Regions from separate parts of the Variovorax arabinosiphilus genome, predicted to be linked through region 3. Evidence: predicted binding sites of a transcription regulator. Region 3 holds the regulator's gene; each other region holds the start of a gene.
The links. The regulator FNR, encoded in region 3, switches genes on or off when oxygen is low (the NO sensors DNR and NnrR bind a similar motif). The targets are predictions, from matches to a motif close to TTGATNNNNATCAA.
Positions count from the first base shown of each region.

Region 1: a site for FNR is predicted at 2,244-2,257, ahead of QTH86_RS03000 (DASS family sodium-coupled anion symporter). Genes of this name have one in related genera too.
Region 2: a site for FNR is predicted at 2,031-2,044, ahead of QTH86_RS18740 (fatty acid desaturase). Genes of this name have one in related genera too.
Region 4: a site for FNR is predicted at 2,317-2,330, ahead of QTH86_RS23245 (universal stress protein). Genes of this name have one in related genera too.

Region 1 covers NZ_JASZYB010000001.1:625,609-629,817, reverse strand. The annotation lists gene QTH86_RS03005 (Ldh family oxidoreductase) at 1-571, opposite strand, end outside; gene QTH86_RS03000 (DASS family sodium-coupled anion symporter) at 658-2,154, opposite strand; gene QTH86_RS02995 (sulfurtransferase) at 2,321-3,106, shown strand; gene QTH86_RS02990 (pirin family protein) at 3,117-4,034, opposite strand; gene QTH86_RS02985 (flavodoxin family protein) at 4,076-4,209, opposite strand, start outside.
Region 2 covers NZ_JASZYB010000003.1:53,087-57,295, reverse strand. The annotation lists gene fba (class II fructose-bisphosphate aldolase) at 1-361, opposite strand, end outside; gene pyk (pyruvate kinase) at 461-1,909, opposite strand; gene QTH86_RS18740 (fatty acid desaturase) at 2,114-3,223, shown strand; gene QTH86_RS18735 (phosphoglycerate kinase) at 3,292-4,209, opposite strand, start outside.
Region 3 covers NZ_JASZYB010000001.1:1,129,408-1,133,616, forward strand. The annotation lists gene QTH86_RS05460 (sulfite exporter TauE/SafE family protein) at 1-495, opposite strand, end outside; gene hemN (oxygen-independent coproporphyrinogen III oxidase) at 645-2,018, opposite strand; gene fnr (fumarate/nitrate reduction transcriptional regulator Fnr) at 2,255-2,971, shown strand; gene QTH86_RS05475 (Kelch repeat-containing protein) at 3,086-4,209, shown strand, end outside.
Region 4 covers NZ_JASZYB010000004.1:115,130-119,338, reverse strand. The annotation lists gene QTH86_RS23265 (acetate/propionate family kinase) at 1-287, shown strand, start outside; gene QTH86_RS23260 (winged helix-turn-helix transcriptional regulator) at 300-719, opposite strand; gene QTH86_RS23255 (SDR family oxidoreductase) at 787-1,644, shown strand; gene QTH86_RS23250 (DedA family protein) at 1,702-2,256, opposite strand; gene QTH86_RS23245 (universal stress protein) at 2,413-2,865, shown strand; gene QTH86_RS23240 (NAD(P)/FAD-dependent oxidoreductase) at 2,914-4,209, shown strand, end outside.

The DNA.
Region 1 (4,209 bases), 500 kb from region 3:
CGCGCGCCTTGTTGAACGCGATGGCGCTGGTCGCCATGTCCAGAATCAGCGGCGGCCGGCCATCCGGCAGCGGGCTGGCGAAACACAGCGGGTTGGTCGTGAGCCGCGCCTCGGCGCCGCCGAAGGGCGCGACCATGGGCGGCCGATTGGTCACGTTGGTGAAGGCGACGAGGACCATGCCCGCCGCAGCCGCCTGCTCGCCGTAGTGGCCCATGCGGCCCAGGTGGTGGCTGTCGCGCAGCGTCACGACGCAGTGGCCGTGGCGGCGCGCGGCGTCGATGGCGGACGCCACCACCTGCTTGCCGACGTGCTGGCCGAAGCCGTGATGGCCGTGCCAGGACTGGAAGGGGCCGCTGTCGGTCAGCCGTTCGGGCCGCGCCGCGCCATCGAGTTGCCCGTCGGCCAGCGCCTTGGCGTAGCCCGGCAGGATGGAGATGCCGTGGCTCGCGTAGCCCACGCGGTCGGCCTCGATCAGGTGCGCGGCGACATCGTGGGCGATGTCGTCGGGCACCTGCTGCTTGTGCAGCACGTTGACGATCAGGCGGGTGGCCGCGTCGAGCGAAAGGCGTATGGCCATGGAAGCGGTGTCCTCGAAGAAGTCGGATCGATGCGTGATGCGCGAAAAGCGGGAACCGGCACAGTGCCCGCCCTGCGCGCCTATGTCCAGCCCAGCCAGCGCCAGTAGGTGGCACTGAACACCAGCAGCAGGACATAGCCGATCACCGTGACCACCCCGCCGACCCGGGCGAACTGGCGTGCATTGAAGGTATCGGTTCCCAGGCACACCATGTTCTGGGGTGCATTGACGGGCAGGATGAAGCCGAAGCTCACCGCGAAACCCAACACCATGGTCAGCCCCAGCCGATTGAAGTCGCCGGGCAGGATGGCCAGCACGGAGATGAGGATCGGCAGCAGGGCCGACGTCAGCGCCGTGGCGCTCGCAAAGCCCAGATGCACCGCAATCAGGAACGCCGACAGCACCGCCAGGATGCCCAGCGACCCGAGCGACGCCAGGCCCGTACGGGCGATGACTTCATTGGCCAGCCATTGCCCGGCCTGCGTGGTCAAGAGCGCCGTGCCCAGGCTGATGCCCACGCCGAAGACGATCACCGTGCCCCAGGGAATGCGCGACTGCACGTCTTTCCAGCTCATCACGCCCCAGCGTGGCAGCAGCAGCAGCACGAGCCCGGCATAGGTGGTGGAGGTGGTGTCGAAGCTGTGCAGCTTGCCCTCGGTCGACCAGGCCAGCAGCAGCGCCACCGCCACGCCGAGCAGCCGCTTCTGCGCGCCGGGCATCGGACCGAGCGCTGCCAGCTCGCGTTCCACCGCCTCGCGTCCCCCGGCGATGCGGTCCGACTCGGGCGGCAGCATCCACAGCACGGTGAAGTACAGCACCGCCGACATCAGCACCGCCCAGGGCGCGCCGGCCACCAGCCAGTCGATCCAGCTGACGCGCTGACCCAGCATCTTCTCCATGAAGCCCACCGTCAGCAGGTTCTGGGCGGCCGCGGTCTGGATACCGACGTTCCAGATGCTGGTCGCCTGCGCCACGACGATCATGAGGCCGGCGGCCACGTTGGAGCGGCGTTCGACCCCGAACGCGGCGATCACCCCCATCATGATCGGCACCACGCAGGCGCTGCGGGCCGTGGCGCTCGGCACCACCAGGCTCAGCAGCACCGTCACGGCAATGGCGCCCAGCAGGATGCGGCGCGTGCTGGTGCCGACGCGCGACAGCGTGTAGAGCGCGATGCGGCGGTCGAGCCCGGTGTGCGTCATCGCGGCAGCAAGGAACAGCGCGCCGGCCACCAGCGCCAGCGCCGCATTGGAAAAGCCCGTGAGCGCCATCGTGATCGCGGCCGAGGTGCCGTAGAGCTTCGCGGGGTCGGCCACCGTCGGCGCCGTGCCGATCAGGAAGGCCATCAGCGAGGTGATGATGATCGCGCTGGCCTCGTAGGAGACAGCTTCGGTGATCCACACCACGACCGCGAACGCGAGGATGGCAAGCATCCGTTGGCCGGCCGGCGGCAGCGTGCCGCCGAGCGGCAATGCGAGCACCACCAGCAGGGCAGCGATGCCCAGGGCCAGCCCCCATGGCACCGAGGCACGCGCTGCGGGTGGTTGGATGGGCGAGGTGGCGGCCGGTGAGGTCATGCGAGAAGGCGTCCCATGCGGATCGATGGCGCCGGCCCGCAGGGGTGCGCACCGGCGGTTCATTGTGGGAGGCCGAGGCGGGGCGGCGATTGACGGGCATCAACCGACGGCCCGTTCATTGCCGCGGTGCATCGGGCATGAACGCCTGCGTTTCTACAATCCCCGCATGCCCGAGATTCTCAATATTGCCGCCTACCTGTTCTCCGCCATCGACGATCCGCACACGCTGCGCACCACGCTGCTCGACGCGGCCCGGGCGCGGCAGCTCATGGGCACCATCCTCGTGGCGCCCGAAGGCATCAACCTCTTTCTTGCCGGCGCACCGGACGAGGTTCGCGGCTTCGTCGCAGAACTGCGCGCCGACCCGCGCTTCGCCACGCTCGAGACCAAGGAAAGCTGGTCGGCCACGCAACCTTTCCGCCGCATGCTGGTGAAGGTCAAGCGCGAGATCATCCGCATGGACCATCCGGCGATCCAGCCGGCGGCCGGCCGCGCACCGGGGGTCGAGGCCGCCACGCTCAAGCGCTGGCTCGACCAGGGGCACGACGATGCGGGCCAGCCGATCGCCCTGCTCGACACGCGCAACGCCTTCGAGGTCGACCACGGCACCTTCGAAGGCGCCATCGACTGGCGCATCTCGAAGTTCACCGAATTCCCGCCCGCCCTGCTGGCGCACAAGGACGAACTGGCCGGCAAGACGGTGGTGAGCTTCTGCACCGGCGGGATCCGCTGCGAGAAGGCGGCGATCCTGATGCGTGAAGCCGGTGTGGAGAACGTGCTGCAGCTCGAAGGTGGCATCCTCAAGTACTTCGAGGACGTGGGCGGCGCGCACTACCGCGGCGACTGCTTCGTGTTCGACGGTCGCCGCACGCTGGCGCCCGACCTGAGCGCGACCGGCAACGCCGCCAGCGCCCGGGCCGCCGAAGACCCGGACCTCGCGCGCAAGCACTGACCGCGGGGGCTCAGACCGGCGTGGTGCCGGTGTCCGGTTCGGGGCTCTGCACCTTGAAGGGGTGCCCGGGCAGCGGGATGAATTCGGTTTCGCCAGGCACGTGCCCCATGCGCTGCGCCGCCCAGTCGTCGCCGGCCTGCAGGATGCGTTCACGCCGGCTCGAGACGAAGTTCCAGGTGATGAAGCGCGGCCCGTCGAGCGGCGCGCCGCCGATCACCACCAGCCGCACGGCGTCCGCAGCCGTCAGCGTGGCGCCCTGCCCGTCCGGCAGCGCCACCATCGTGTGCGCACCGATCGGCGTGCCGTCGATGGCCAGGTGGCCGTCCACGACATAGATGGCGAGTTCGGCCGCCAGCGCCGGCAGCACGAAGGTCGATCCCGCCTGCAAGGCGACATCGAGATAGACCGTGGGGGCGAAGGTCTTGACCGGAGAGGCCAGGCCGAAGGCTTCGCCGATCAGCACGCGCACCTGCGCGCCCTGTTCGTCGCGCTCGGGAATGGCACGGGACGCGGTGTGCGTGAAGCTGGGCTCGACCTCCTCGAAGGCCTGCGGCAGCGCCGCCCACAGCTGCAGGCCATGGTTGACATACTCGGCGCCCATGAGGCGCTCGGGCTTGCGCTCGGAATGCACGATGCCGCGCCCGGCGGTCATCCAGTTGATGGCGCCGGGCAGGATCTCCTGCACGCTGCCGAGGCTGTCGCGATGCATCATCGCGCCCTCGAACAGATAGGTGACCGTGGCCAGCCCGATGTGCGGATGCGGCCGCACATCGTGCTGGTTGCCCGGCGTCTCGGTGGCCGGGCCGAAGTGGTCGAAGAACACGAAGGGCCCCACCGAACGGCGCTTCGCGGCCGGCAGCAAACGCCGGACCTTGAAGCCACCACCGAGGTCCTTGTCGTTGGGCTGGAGGACGAGTAGTTCGTTCATCGTGGGGCGGCGCGGCCCAAGGCCGCGCATCAGGGTGTGGATCAGCCGTGCAGCTTAGCCGCGATGGCGGCCACGCGTGCGCCGTAGAGCTTCGCGGTGTCGAGGTCGCCCTGCGGCACTTCGGCGGCGCTGGCATCCGACGGCGACTGCACCAGCAGGCCGACCGAGCCACCCA
Region 2 (4,209 bases), on a different contig from region 3:
TGTACTCGTAGCTGGCGATGGTCTTGCCGTCGGCCTCGAGCGAGCCGTCCATCATCACGGACGAGAAACCAAGGTCGATGGCGCCCTGGCACACGTCCGGGTTCTGGCCGTGGTCCTGGTGCATCACCAGCGGAATGTTCGGGTAGCTTTCGATCGCCGCCTGGATCAGGTGCTTGATGAAGCCCTCGCCCGCGTACTTGCGGGCGCCGGCGCTGGCCTGGAGGATGACCGGCGCGCCGGTTTCCTTGGCGGCTTCCATCACGGCCTGCACCTGTTCGAGGTTGTTGACGTTGAAAGCCGGAATGCCGTAGCCGTTGGCGGCTGCGTGGTCCAGCAGTTCGCGCATCGAGACGAGAGCCATGGGAAATACCTCGCGGGAATGGAAGATGAAGAATGAAGAAAAACTGCCTCAATTCTACCGAGCCCCCTTGTGGGACGGGTCCCACGGCCTGTGGCGCGCTCAGGTGGCGCGGCAGATCTTCAGCATGTTGGTGCCGCCCGGCGCGCCCATCGGCTCGCCGCAGGTGATGGCATAGACGTCGCCGCTCTGCACGATGCCGCGTTTCTTCAGGTGCGACTCGGCCTGCTCGAGGGCGGTGTCGCGGTCGGTGTGCGAATCCATCAGCAGCGGGCGCACGTTGCGGTACAGCGCCATCCTGCGCTGCGTCGACAGGCGCGAGGTGAGCGCGTAGACCGGGATGTGCGCCGAATGGCGGCTCATCCACAGCGGCGTCGAGCCCGATTCGGTCAGCGCGACGATCGCCTTGGCGCCCAGGTGGTGCGCGGTGAAGAGCGCGCCCATGGCGATGGCCTGGTCGATGCGGGCGTAGGTGTGGCCGCTGAAATCGGTGTCGCGGGCCGTGTCCTCGGCCTGCTCGGCGGCCTCGCAGATGCGGCTCATCTCCTGCACGGTCTCCAGCGGATAGCGGCCCGACGCGGTCTCGGCGCTGAGCATCACCGCGTCGGTGCCGTCGAGCACCGCGTTGGCCACGTCGCTCACCTCGGCGCGCGTGGGCACCGGGTTGGTGATCATCGACTCCATCATCTGCGTGGCGGTGATGGCGACCTTGTCCATCTCGCGCGCCATGCGGATCATCTTCTTCTGCAGCGCCGGCACGGCCGCATTGCCGACCTCGACCGCCAGGTCGCCGCGGGCGACCATGATGCCGTCGCTGGCGCGCAGGATCTCTTCGAGCTTCGGGATCGCCTCGGCACGCTCGATCTTGGCGATCATCCCCGGCCGGTGGCCGAACTCGGCCGCCGCCACGTTGCAGAGCTGGCGCGCCATCTCCATGTCGGTCGCGTTCTTCGGGAAGCTCACCGCCACGTAGTCGGCCTGGAAGCTCATGGCGGTCTTGATGTCCTCCATGTCCTTGGCCGTCAGCGCCGGCGCCGTGAGGCCGCCACCCTGCTTGTTGATGCCCTTGTTGTTCGACAGCTCGCCCCCCAGCAGCACCGTGGTGTGCACCGCCTGGCCCTTGACCAGGTTCACGATCAGCACGATGAGGCCGTCGTTGAGCAGCAGGCGGTCACCGGCCTTCACATCGCGCGGCAGGTCCTTGTAGTCGAGGCCGACCGCGTCGACGTCGCCCAGTTCGGTACGCGACGCGTCGAGGACGAACTTGGCGCCCGGCTCGAGCCAGATCTTGCCCTGCGCGAACTTGCCCACGCGGATCTTCGGCCCCTGCAGGTCGGCCATGATGGCGACCTCGCGGCCGGCGCGGCGCGCGGCTTCGCGGACCATGGCGGCGCGGTCGATGTGGTCCTGCGCGGTGCCGTGGCTGAAGTTCAGCCGCACCACGCTCACCTTGTGGACGATCATCTGCTCGATCAGTTCGAGCGTGTTCGACGCGGGGCCGAGCGTCGCGACGATCTTGGTGGCATGGCGGGGAAGGCGAGTCGTGTCCACAGTGTCTCCTGGGGCTGTCGGGGGATCCGTTCCGGGGGCGGACCGGGGTTTTGGCACAATTCTCACATGTGGAGATGTCGTTGCGCGATACGACACGGTTGCTTCGACAACCCCACGCAGCTTGATCTTCGTCATCACCCCTTCCGATGAATGCGTTACGGTGCCCACCCGCGCCGTCGTTTTTCCTTTCTTTCGCCTCGTCTTATGCAGACCCCAACCGATCCTGTTCCCACGCCCCTGTCGCCGGAAATGCCGCTGCCGCACCGCAAGGTCATCCGCTCCTGGCTGATCCCGATCTCGCAGCGCACGACCGTGCGCGCCTTCGTGCTGCTGGCCATCGACTACCTGCTGTTCGGCGCGCTCGTCACGGGAACGGTGCTGCTCAAGCCGGTCTGGCTCAAGTTGCTCGCCGGCCTGCTGGCGGGCTTCGTCATCGGCCGGCTCTTCATCATCGGCCACGACGGCTGCCACCAGAGCCTGACGCCGCACCGTCGCCTGAACAAGTGGCTGGGCCGCATCGCCTTCCTGCCCTCGCTCACCGCCTACAGCCTCTGGGACATGGGGCACAACGTGGTGCACCACGGCTTCACCAACCTCAAGGGCGTCGACTTCGTCTGGGCGCCGCTGACGCAGGCCGAATACCGTGCGCTGTCGCCGGTGCGCCGCGCCCTCGAGCGCATCTACCGCAGCGGCTGGGGCCCGGGCCTCTACTACATGGTCGAGATCTGGTGGAAGAAGATGATGTTCCCGTCCCGGGCCACGATGGGCAACAGCTACCGCCCGATCTTCGCCAAGGACTGCGCGCTCGTGACCGGCTTCGCCGCCCTCTGGATCGCCGCGCTGACCGCTGCCGCGCTGGCCACCAGCCAGTCGGTGCTGCTGGCCCTGCTGCTCGGCTTCGTGGTGCCGATGGCCTTCTGGTTCAACATGATGGGCTTCGTGATCTACGGGCACCACACGCACGTCAAGGTGCAGTGGCACGACGAGAAGGCCGCCTGGCAGCGCGCGCAGCCCTTCGTGTCGACCACCGTGCACCTGACCTTCCCGCTGCAGATCGGCGCGCTCATTCACCACATCATGGAGCACACGGCGCACCATGTGGACATGAGCATCCCGCTCTACAAACTGAAGGAGGCCCAGAAGATGCTCGAGCACCTGCTGCCCGAACGCATCATCGTCCAGCCTTTCTCGTGGAAGTGGTACTTCTCGACCGCGCGCGCCTGCAAGCTCTACGACTTCTCGCGCCAGTGCTGGACCGACTTCCAGGGCCGCGCGACCAGCGCGCTGCGTGCACCAGCGACCGCCATGGCCTGAGGCTCAGGCCCGCGACGACAGCAAAAAGCCCGCGGATGCGGGCTTTTTCATGGGCGCCAGGGGGAGGTTCAGCCGGCCGCGCGCTTGCTCAAAATTTCGAACGCCGGCAGCGTCTTGCCTTCCAGGATTTCCAGGAAGGCCCCGCCACCGGTCGAGATGTAGCCGACATCCTTCTCGATGCCGTACTTGGCGATGGCGGCCAGCGTGTCGCCGCCGCCGGCGATCGAGAAGGCCTTGCTCTCGGCGATGGCGCGGGCGATGGCTTCGGTGCCGTGCGAGAAGGCCTCGAACTCGAACACGCCGACCGGGCCGTTCCACACGATGGTGCCGGCTTCGCGCAATTGCGCGGCCAGCATCTCGGCGGTCTTGGGGCCGATGTCCAGGATGAGGTCGTCTGCGTCGACGGCATCGGCCGCCTTGACGGTGGCCACGGCATCCGCCGCGAAGGTCTTGGCCGTGACCACGTCGACCGGGATCGGCACGTCGGCGCCGCGGGCACGCATCGCCTCGATCACCGCCTTGGCCTGGTCGAGCAGGTCGGGCTCGGCCAGCGACTTGCCGATCGACAGGCCCGAGGCCAGCATGAAGGTGTTGGCGATGCCGCCGCCGACGATGAGCTGGTCGACCTTCTCGGCCAGCGCCTTGAGGATGGTGAGCTTGGTGCTGACCTTGGAGCCGGCGACGATCGCCACCAGCGGCCGCGCGGGGTGGGCCAGCGCCTTGGTGATGGCGTCGATTTCGGCCGCCAGCAGCGGGCCGGCCGAAGCGATTCTGGCGAATTGCGCGATGCCGTAGGTGGTGGCTTCGGCGCGGTGCGCGGTGCCGAAGGCGTCGTTCACGTAGATGTCGCAGAGCGCGGCCATCTTCCTGGCGAGCGTCTCGTCGTTCTTCTTCTCGCCCTTGTTGACGCGGCAGTTCTCCAGCAGCACGACCTGGCCCGGCGCCACGTCGACGCCGTCGACCCAGTTCGCCACCAGCGGCACCGG
Region 3 (4,209 bases):
GCCGAGCGCGGCGAGCATCAGCGCCGAATAGAGCAGCCCGCAGGGCATGCCGACCCAGAGCGCGCCCGTGGCCAGCACGCGCCACGACGACCCCGCGAGCGGCCTGAGCCCCCGCGCCAGCCACCGGCCCAGTCCATGCGCCCACAGCGGCTGCCGGCCCGACACGGCCAAAACGATCCCCCACACGGCCACGAAGACATGCAGCAGCAGCCACGCCGGCCGCAGCGCCACGACCTGCTCGCTGGCCAGCGCCAAGCTCTGCACCGCGCTGGCGGCGATGGCGCCGCCGAGCGCATAGCCGGCCGCGCGACCGGCATGGAAAGCGAGTGCGGCCGGCACGGTCGGCGTGGCCGCGGGCAGCGCCGCCACGCCACCGCCGGGTGGCGGCCGCACGATGCGGATCACGCCAGCGCAGGCGGCGCCGCACATGGCGACGCAGTGCGGCCCGCCGGCCAGGCCCATCAGCAACGCGGTTCCGACAAGGGCGGTCTGCATGGAATCTCAGTTTTCCATCGCGCTACCGTGTGGCCAGCGGCGAATCAAGCAGACGCAGGCCCCTGCCAGGGATACCGCGGAACCGGCTTCGCCGGGCCGCTGGTATCGCCCCCTGAAGGGGGAGGCGCCGCAGGCGCATCGGGGGTGATTCATATGATTCGTGAAAAGCGGGTGCGGTTGCGGTCGGCCTGCAGGTAGCGGTCGAACACCATCGCGATGGCGCGCACGAAGAACCAGCCGGTCGGCGTCACCTCGATCTCGTGCTCGCCGAGCGTCACCAGACCCTGGGCGGCCAGCGGCTCGAGCGCTTCGAGCTCGGCGGCGAAATGCCGGCGGAAATCGATCAGGTGGGCCAGCGCGATCGACTCGAAGTTCACCTGCCCCTGGCACATCAGCGCCATGATCACCGAGCGCCGCAGCACGTCGTCGCGCGACAGCGCCAGGCCGCGCACCACCGGCAGGCGACCCTGGTCGAGCAGGTCGTAGTACTCCTCCAGCGTCTTCGCGTTCTGGTTGTAGGTGGCGCCGACGCGGCCGATGGCCGACACGCCCAGCGCCACCAGGTCGCAGTCGGGCTGCGTGCTGTAGCCCTGGAAGTTGCGGTGCAACCGGCCCTGGCGCTTGGCGATGGCGAGCGCGTCGGTCGGCAGTGCGAAGTGGTCCATGCCGATGTAGACGTAGCCGGCCGCGGTGAGTGCGGCGATCGAGCGCGACAGCATGTCGACCTTGGTCGCCGCGTCGGGCAGCTCGGCGGCCTCGATGCGGCGCTGCGGCTTGAAGCGCTCCGGCAGGTGGGCATAGGCATAGAGTGCGATGCGGTCGGGCCGCAGTTCGCAGATCTGCGCCAGCGTGCGGTCGAAGGACGAGGCGGTCTGCTTCGGCAGGCCGTAGATCAGGTCGACGTTGACCGACGCGAAGCCCAGGCGCCGCGCCGCCGCCATCAGGTCGAACACCTGCGCCGCAGGCTGGATGCGGTGCACCGCCTTCTGCACGGCGGGGTCGAAGTCCTGCACGCCGAAGCTCAGGCGGTTGAAGCCCATCGCCGCCAGCTTCTCAAGCCGGCCCTCGTCGATGGTGCGCGGATCGATCTCGATCGAATACTCGCCGTCGGGCGCCAGCACGAAGGCGCTGCGCAGGATGTCCATGAGGCGGCCGAGACCGGCGTCGTCCAGGAAGGTCGGCGTACCGCCCCCCAGGTGCAGCTGACTTACCAGCGCGCCACGCCCGAGTTGCGCCACCTGCAGGTCGACCTCGCGCGCCAGGTAGCGCAGGTAGTCGTCGGCGCGCTCGTGGTGCTTGGTCACGATCTTGTTGCAGGCGCAGAAGTAGCACAGTGACGCGCAGAACGGCACGTGCACATAGAGCGACAGCGGCAGCGCCCGGGCGCTGGAGCCCGTGCGGCGCTGGCGCAGCGCCTGCGCGTAGTCGTCGCTGCCGAAGGCCTCGACGAAGCGGTCCGCCGTCGGATATGAGGTATAGCGCGGGCCGGAGACGTCGAAGCGCTTGAGGGTCGCGGGCGTCATGGCGGGCGCGGCGGGTGCGGCAGACGGGGGAACCAACTGCAGCCGGCTCGGCGCGGCGGATTCGGTAAGGATGGTGGATGGCATGGTGGTGGGGCGCGGAGGGCTCGTCAACTGTGCCGCCAACGGGGCCCTTCTTCATTGACGCCCGTCAAGCCTGCGCACCCGCCGCTCGCGAACAATTCCCTCAAACCACCGACGTGCCAGCACCGCCCTCCTCGCCTGCCGGCCCGCAGCCCATGACCCCCGAAACCATCAAAGTCGCCTGTTCCAACTGCAACCTGCGCGAGCTGTGCATGCCGGTCGGCCTGCAGCCCGCCGACCTCCGGCGCATCGACGAGATCGTCGCCACGCGCCGCAAGGTGAAGCGGCGCGAAACGCTGTTCCACAACGGCGAGCGTTTCACCTCGCTCTACGCCATCCGCACCGGCGTCTTCAAGACCCGCGTGACCTCGGAGGACGGCCGCGACCAGGTCACCGGCTTCCAGATGGCCGGCGAGATCATCGGGCTGGACGGCATCGTGAACGACCACCACACCTGCGACGCGGTGGCGCTGGAAGACGCGGAGGTCTGCGTGATGCCCTTCGACCGCATCGAGGAACTCTCGCGCGAGGTGACGGCCCTGCAGCGGCATGTGCACCAGATCATGAGCCGCGAGATCGTGCGCGAGCACGGCGTGATGCTGTTGCTGGGCAGCATGCGGGCCGAGGAGCGCCTCGCCGCCTTCCTGCTGAACCTGGTGCAGCGCCTGCATGCGCGTGGCTTCTCGCAATCGGAGCTGGTGCTGCGCATGACGCGCGAGGAGATCGGCAGCTACCTCGGCCTCAAGCTCGAGACGGTGAGCCGCACGCTGTCGAAGTTCGTCGAGGATGGCATCGTCGCGGTGCAGCAGCGCCATGTGCGCATCGTCGACGCCGACAAGCTGCGCCGGCTGGTCAACGCTCCGGCGTGTTGAAGCCGCGCATCGCCGCGCCGGCGTTGCGTCGATTCGCAACATAAAGTAACCTCTCGCCGCTTTATCTTTGCAGGGCTTTGAGCAAGCCCAACAAACAAGTCACGAGGGGGGAACATGCGGCGTTGGAAATCTGCGTTTGTGTTTGCTGCGTTCATCGCAGCCTGTGTGGTGGGATGTGGCGGCGGTGGGGGCGGCGGTGGAGGTGGCGGAAGCAGTGATCCAGACGGCGCGGGCAGCAATCCGGTCGCCCCCGTCAACGCCGCGGGCGCCTGGCTCACGTTCTCTCCGTCGAAGTTGGATGTGACGATGCTGCCCGGCACATCGACGCCGTTTTCCATCGAAGCGACGTCGAGCAGGACCATCGCAGAGCCCATCAACCTTGCAATCATCGATTCGAAAGGCGTCATCACCGCCACTTCGGGGAGCGTGACATCTCTTTCCGCGTTGAAGTACCTGGCGGCCATGAGCACGAACCCCGCCTTGGCGCCCGGCGTACACACCGGCAGCTTCGAGGTACGCGTGTGCTACGACGCCCCGCTCACCTGCGCCCGCCCTGTCGACGGATCTCCCTGGCAGGTGCCCTATGCGATCACCGTGGTCGATCCCGCCGCTCTGAGTTACCAGCGCTGGGAAGCCGCGCAGACCACCCCCGGCTTTCTCGACAACTTCGCGTTGAGCTACATCGGCAGCACACCCGTGGTGGTGACAGCCGGCTTCTACACCGGCGTCATGGAGACCTGGGTCACCGCCGATCTGGGCAGCACCTGGGCCAACAGAGCGCCAGCGACCAACCCCTCGCCGCTCGCGGCGGGCTTTGCGCTGGCGAGTGACGGCGTGGGTCTTTACCTGGCGGGAGGCCAGTCCGTTGCCACGTACGGCAAACTGCAGCCGCAATACCTGAGCCAGGTCTGGAAATTCGACGGCACAAACTGGCAGCAGAGAACAGCAGCAGCCCCGTTCACAGGCCGCCGCAACCATGTGATGGCCAAAGTGGGCGGCGCGCTCTATGTGACGGGTGGCCGCAACGCGAGCGGCACGTTCCGCGACCTGTGGACATCGTTGGACGACGGCATCAACTGGACCAAGGTCGCGGACACCTTGCCCACCGCGATCGGCACTCCATCGTGCGCGCTGAATTGGCAAGGCTCCCTGCTGGTCGTCGGTGATGCCGTGGCGACCTCAGGCGATGGTGTGAATTGGGTGGTGCATGGTGGCTATCCGACGGGCTTTCCGAAGGG
Region 4 (4,209 bases), on a different contig from region 3:
TGCGCGAGATCGGCGCACTGGTGGCGGTGCTCGGCGGGCTGGACCTGCTGGTCTTCACGGCGGGTGTGGGCGAGCACAGCGCGGCGATCCGCCAGCGCGTCTGTGCCGCGCTCGGCTACCTCGGCCTGGTGCTGGACGATGCGGCCAATGCGCGCCATGCCCCCTGGATCAGCGCCGCGCAAAGCCGCGTGGGCGTGGCGGTGGAACCGACCAACGAGGAATGGATCGCCGCGCGCGACGCCGCGGCGCTGCTGTCCTTCACCCGCGCCGAGGGCTCGTCCGGCTGACGCCGTCCCGCGCTACGGCCGACGGTCGGTCTGGGCCTGAAGAATCCGGGGCAGGCTGGTCTCGATCCAGTCGGCCAGGCCCCGGACCTTTTCTGCGGCCTCCAGGCCGAGGGGCGTGAGGCGGTACTCGACGTGGGGCGGCACGACGTCCAAGGCGGTGCGGTCGACCAGGCCATCGCCCTCGAGCGACTGCAGCGTCTGGGCCAGCATGCGTTCGCTGACGCCGCCGATCGCCCGGCGCAGCGCGCTGAAGCGGTGCATGCGTGTTTCCAGGACCAGCAGGACCAGCACGCCCCACCGGCTCGTGAGGTGCTGAAGCACCTGGCGCGACGGGCAGGTGGCGACCAGCAGTTCGCCGCGACGCATGGCGCCCAGCAGCGCCGACGTGTCCTGGGTGGGCGACGGTGGAACGGTTGGGATACTTACGTTCATGTGCGTACTTACAAAAAGTTCGTGCAGATCCTACAGTGCCTGCTCTCACCACTTCACAGGACATCTCATGAAAGTTGCAGTCACCGGCGCCACCGGCCAACTCGGTCGCCTCGTCATCGAGGGACTTCGCGCCAAGCGGCCGGCGGCCGACATCGTCGCCCTGGTTCGCACCCCGTCGAAGGCGGCCGACCTGGGGGTGGACGTCCGCGAGGCCGACTACAGCCGCCCGGAAACCCTGAGCCGGGCGCTGGCCGGGGTGGAGACATTGCTGCTCATCTCCTCCAGCGAAGTCGGCCAGCGCGTGGCGCAGCACCGCCATGTCATCGACGCGGCCAAGGCAGCGGGCGTCACGCGCGTGGTCTACACCAGCCTGCTCCGTGCCGACCGCTCGACCCTGGGCCTGGCGCCCGAGCACGTCGAGACGGAGGCGCTGCTGCAGGCCTCGGGCCTCGTCGTCACGATCCTGCGCAACGGCTGGTACACCGAGAACTACACGGGCTCCGTCGGCGCTGCCGTCGCCCACGGCGCGTTCATCGGCAGCGCGGGCGACGGCCGCATCGCCTCGGCGGCGCGTGCCGACTATGCCGCTGCCGCGGTGGCCGTGCTGACCACGCCGGGACACGAGGGCAAGACGTACGAACTCGCCGGTGATTCGGCCTACACCCTGGCCGAACTCGCCGCGGAAATCGCGCGCCAGACGGGCAAGGACATTCCCTACAGGAACCTGCCGCAAGCCGACTTCGCGGCGGCGCTGCGCGGCGCTGGCGTCCCGGCACCGTGGCCGGAGGCGTTGGCGGCGATCGACGTGGAGGTGTCGAAGGGCGCGCTGTTCGACGACGGTCGCGCCCTGTCGTCGCTCATCGGCCGCCCCACGACGCCGCTGGCGGTCTCGGTGGCCGCGGCGCTGGCATCTGCAGCGCACTGAATCGCGCCGTGGCCCGGCCGCTCGCGCGGCGCAGCGGCCTTCGGGCGGCGCGGTCGTTCATCGCCGCGACCGCCACTGCCGGGCCAGCGCGACCGACAGCGCGATCACCAGCGCCGCCAGGATCAGGCCATGCTCGTACGGTCGCAGATGGCCGACGAGCCCGTGCAGCAGTTGCGTGAGCTGGAGGCCGAACAGGGCGACGACCGCGGCCCACACGAGCGACGCAGGAATGCTCAGTGCCGCGAAGACCGGTGCCCGCATCGGCCCCATGCCCAGGGTGGCGGGCAGCACGATCCGCAGGCCCCAGGCGAAGCGCATCAGGAACACGGTGGCGACCGGATGGCGCGACACGAAGCCGTTGACGCGCGCGATGTGCCGGGCCATCGCCGGGCGTTTCGCCAGCAGGGCGGCGCCCTGGCGCCGCCCGAGATGGAAGTAGAACTGGTCGGCCAGGAAAGCCGCGGCAGCGCCGCAGGCGATGAGGGGCCACAGCGACAGGTAGCCCTGGTGCACCGCATAGGCGCCGAGCATCAGGATCGTCTCGCCTTCGAACAGCCCGCCGATGAACACCGCGAGCAAGCCGTAGTGCTCGAGGAGCGCGGAAGCATGCATGGCGCCGATCATGCCGCAAGCCTCGTGGCCGTCCCGGGCCCGGGAGGCCGCTCGGCGGACTTGATCGCCATCAAGCGCGCGCCGAGGCGCCCCCCCTAGAGTGGGGGCGAACGCCCTTCATCCACCGCCGCATCCCGGCCTACCGAGGCCTCTGTCATGTACCGAAAGATCCTGGTCCCCCTCGATGGCAGCGCGATGTCGCAGCGCGCGCTGGCCGAGGCCGCGCAGCTGGCGCAGCTGTGCGGCGCATCGCTCGTGCTGCTGCACATCGTCGACGACGCCGCGCATGTCAACGGCTTCGAGCGGCCGGCGGTCTACGTCCAGGAGATCCGCCCGCGCTTCCTCGCGGCCGGCCAGGCGCTGCTCGACGCCGCGAAGGCCGGGCTGGCCGCCACACCGGTCGCGGTCGAGACCGTGCTGGTCGAGTGCTGCGGTGACCGGGTGTCCGAACGCATCGTCGAGCATGCCGCGACGTCGGGCGCCGACCTGATCGTGCTCGGCACGCACGGCCGGCGCGGGGTCGACCGCCTGCTCATCGGCAGCGACGCCGAGCAGGTCGTGCGCCTGGCACCGGTGCCCGTGCTGCTGGTGCGTGCCCTGCGCGACTGAGGTTCAGCGCACCGGTTCGATCGTCGATCGCCACGTACGATCGGCGTGATGAAGGTACGTGAACATCCAGAGCGCCATCGATCCCCGGAAGCCGGGCGCCATGTCGCCGTCATCGGCGCCGGTGCGGTCGGCAGTGCAACCGCCATCGAAGCCCTGCGCGCGGGGTTGCGCGTCACCGTGATCGAGCCTGGCGAGCCCGGCGCCGAGCACGCCACCAGCTACGGCAATGCCGGCTGGCTGTCCTCCCATTCGGTCGTGCCGCCGGCCTTGCCGGGCGCCTGGCGCAAGGTGCCGGGTTGGCTGGCCGACCCGCTCGGTCCGCTGGCGGTGCGCTGGCGCCACCTGCCGCGCGCTGCGCCCTGGCTGCTGCGCTATCTGCTGTCGGGTTCCACCGAGGCGCGGGTGCAGCGCACGGCCGATGCGTTGCGCACCTTGCTCGTCGATGCGCCGCAGCTGCATCAGCACCTGGCGCGCGAGGCCGGCGTGCCGCAGCTGATCGAACACCGTGGGTTGCTGCACGTCTATCGCTCGCAGGCCGAGTTCATGGGCGATGCGCTGGGGTGGCGCGTGCGCGAGCGCACAGGGGTGCGCTGGGTGCAGTGGGAAGCGGCGCAACTGCGCGCGCACGAGCCCGACCTCGACGAGCGCTACACGCTCGGCATCTTCGTGGCGGAAGCCGGGCACTGCCGGGACCCGGGTGCCTACGTGGCGGCACTCGCGCGCCATGCCGTGCAGCAGGGTGCGCAGCGCGTGGTGGCGCGCGCCACGGGTTTTCGCATCGAGGGTGGCCGGCTGCGGGGCGTGCGGACCGACCACGGCGAGATTGCCTGCGACGCGGCCGCCATCTGCGCTGGCGCGCACTCGGCCGGGCTCGCGCGTGCGGCGGGCTCGCCGGTGCCGCTGGAGTCGGAGCGTGGCTACCACGTGATGGTCGGCGCGCCCGGGGTCGGTCCGCGCACGCCGATGATGGCAGCCGATGGCAAGCTGATCGCGCACTGGATGGACGGCGGCCTGCGCGCCGCGGGCCAGGTGGAGATCGGCGGGCTCGACGCGGCGCCCGACTGGCGTCGTGCCGACATCCTGTATCGCCACCTGCGCTCGATGTTCCCTGCCTTGCCGCGCGATGCACAGGCAGCCGGCGTGCGCCACTGGCTAGGCCACCGGCCGAGCATGCCCGACGGCCTGCCCTGCATCGGGCCGGCGGCTGCGACGCCCGACGTGGTGCTGGCCTTCGGCCACGGCCATGTCGGGCTGGGCGGTTCGGCCCGCACCGGCCGGCTGGCGGCGCAGCTGCTCGCCGGCCAGACGCCGGAGACGCCGCTGGCGCCCTTCGACCCGCAGCGC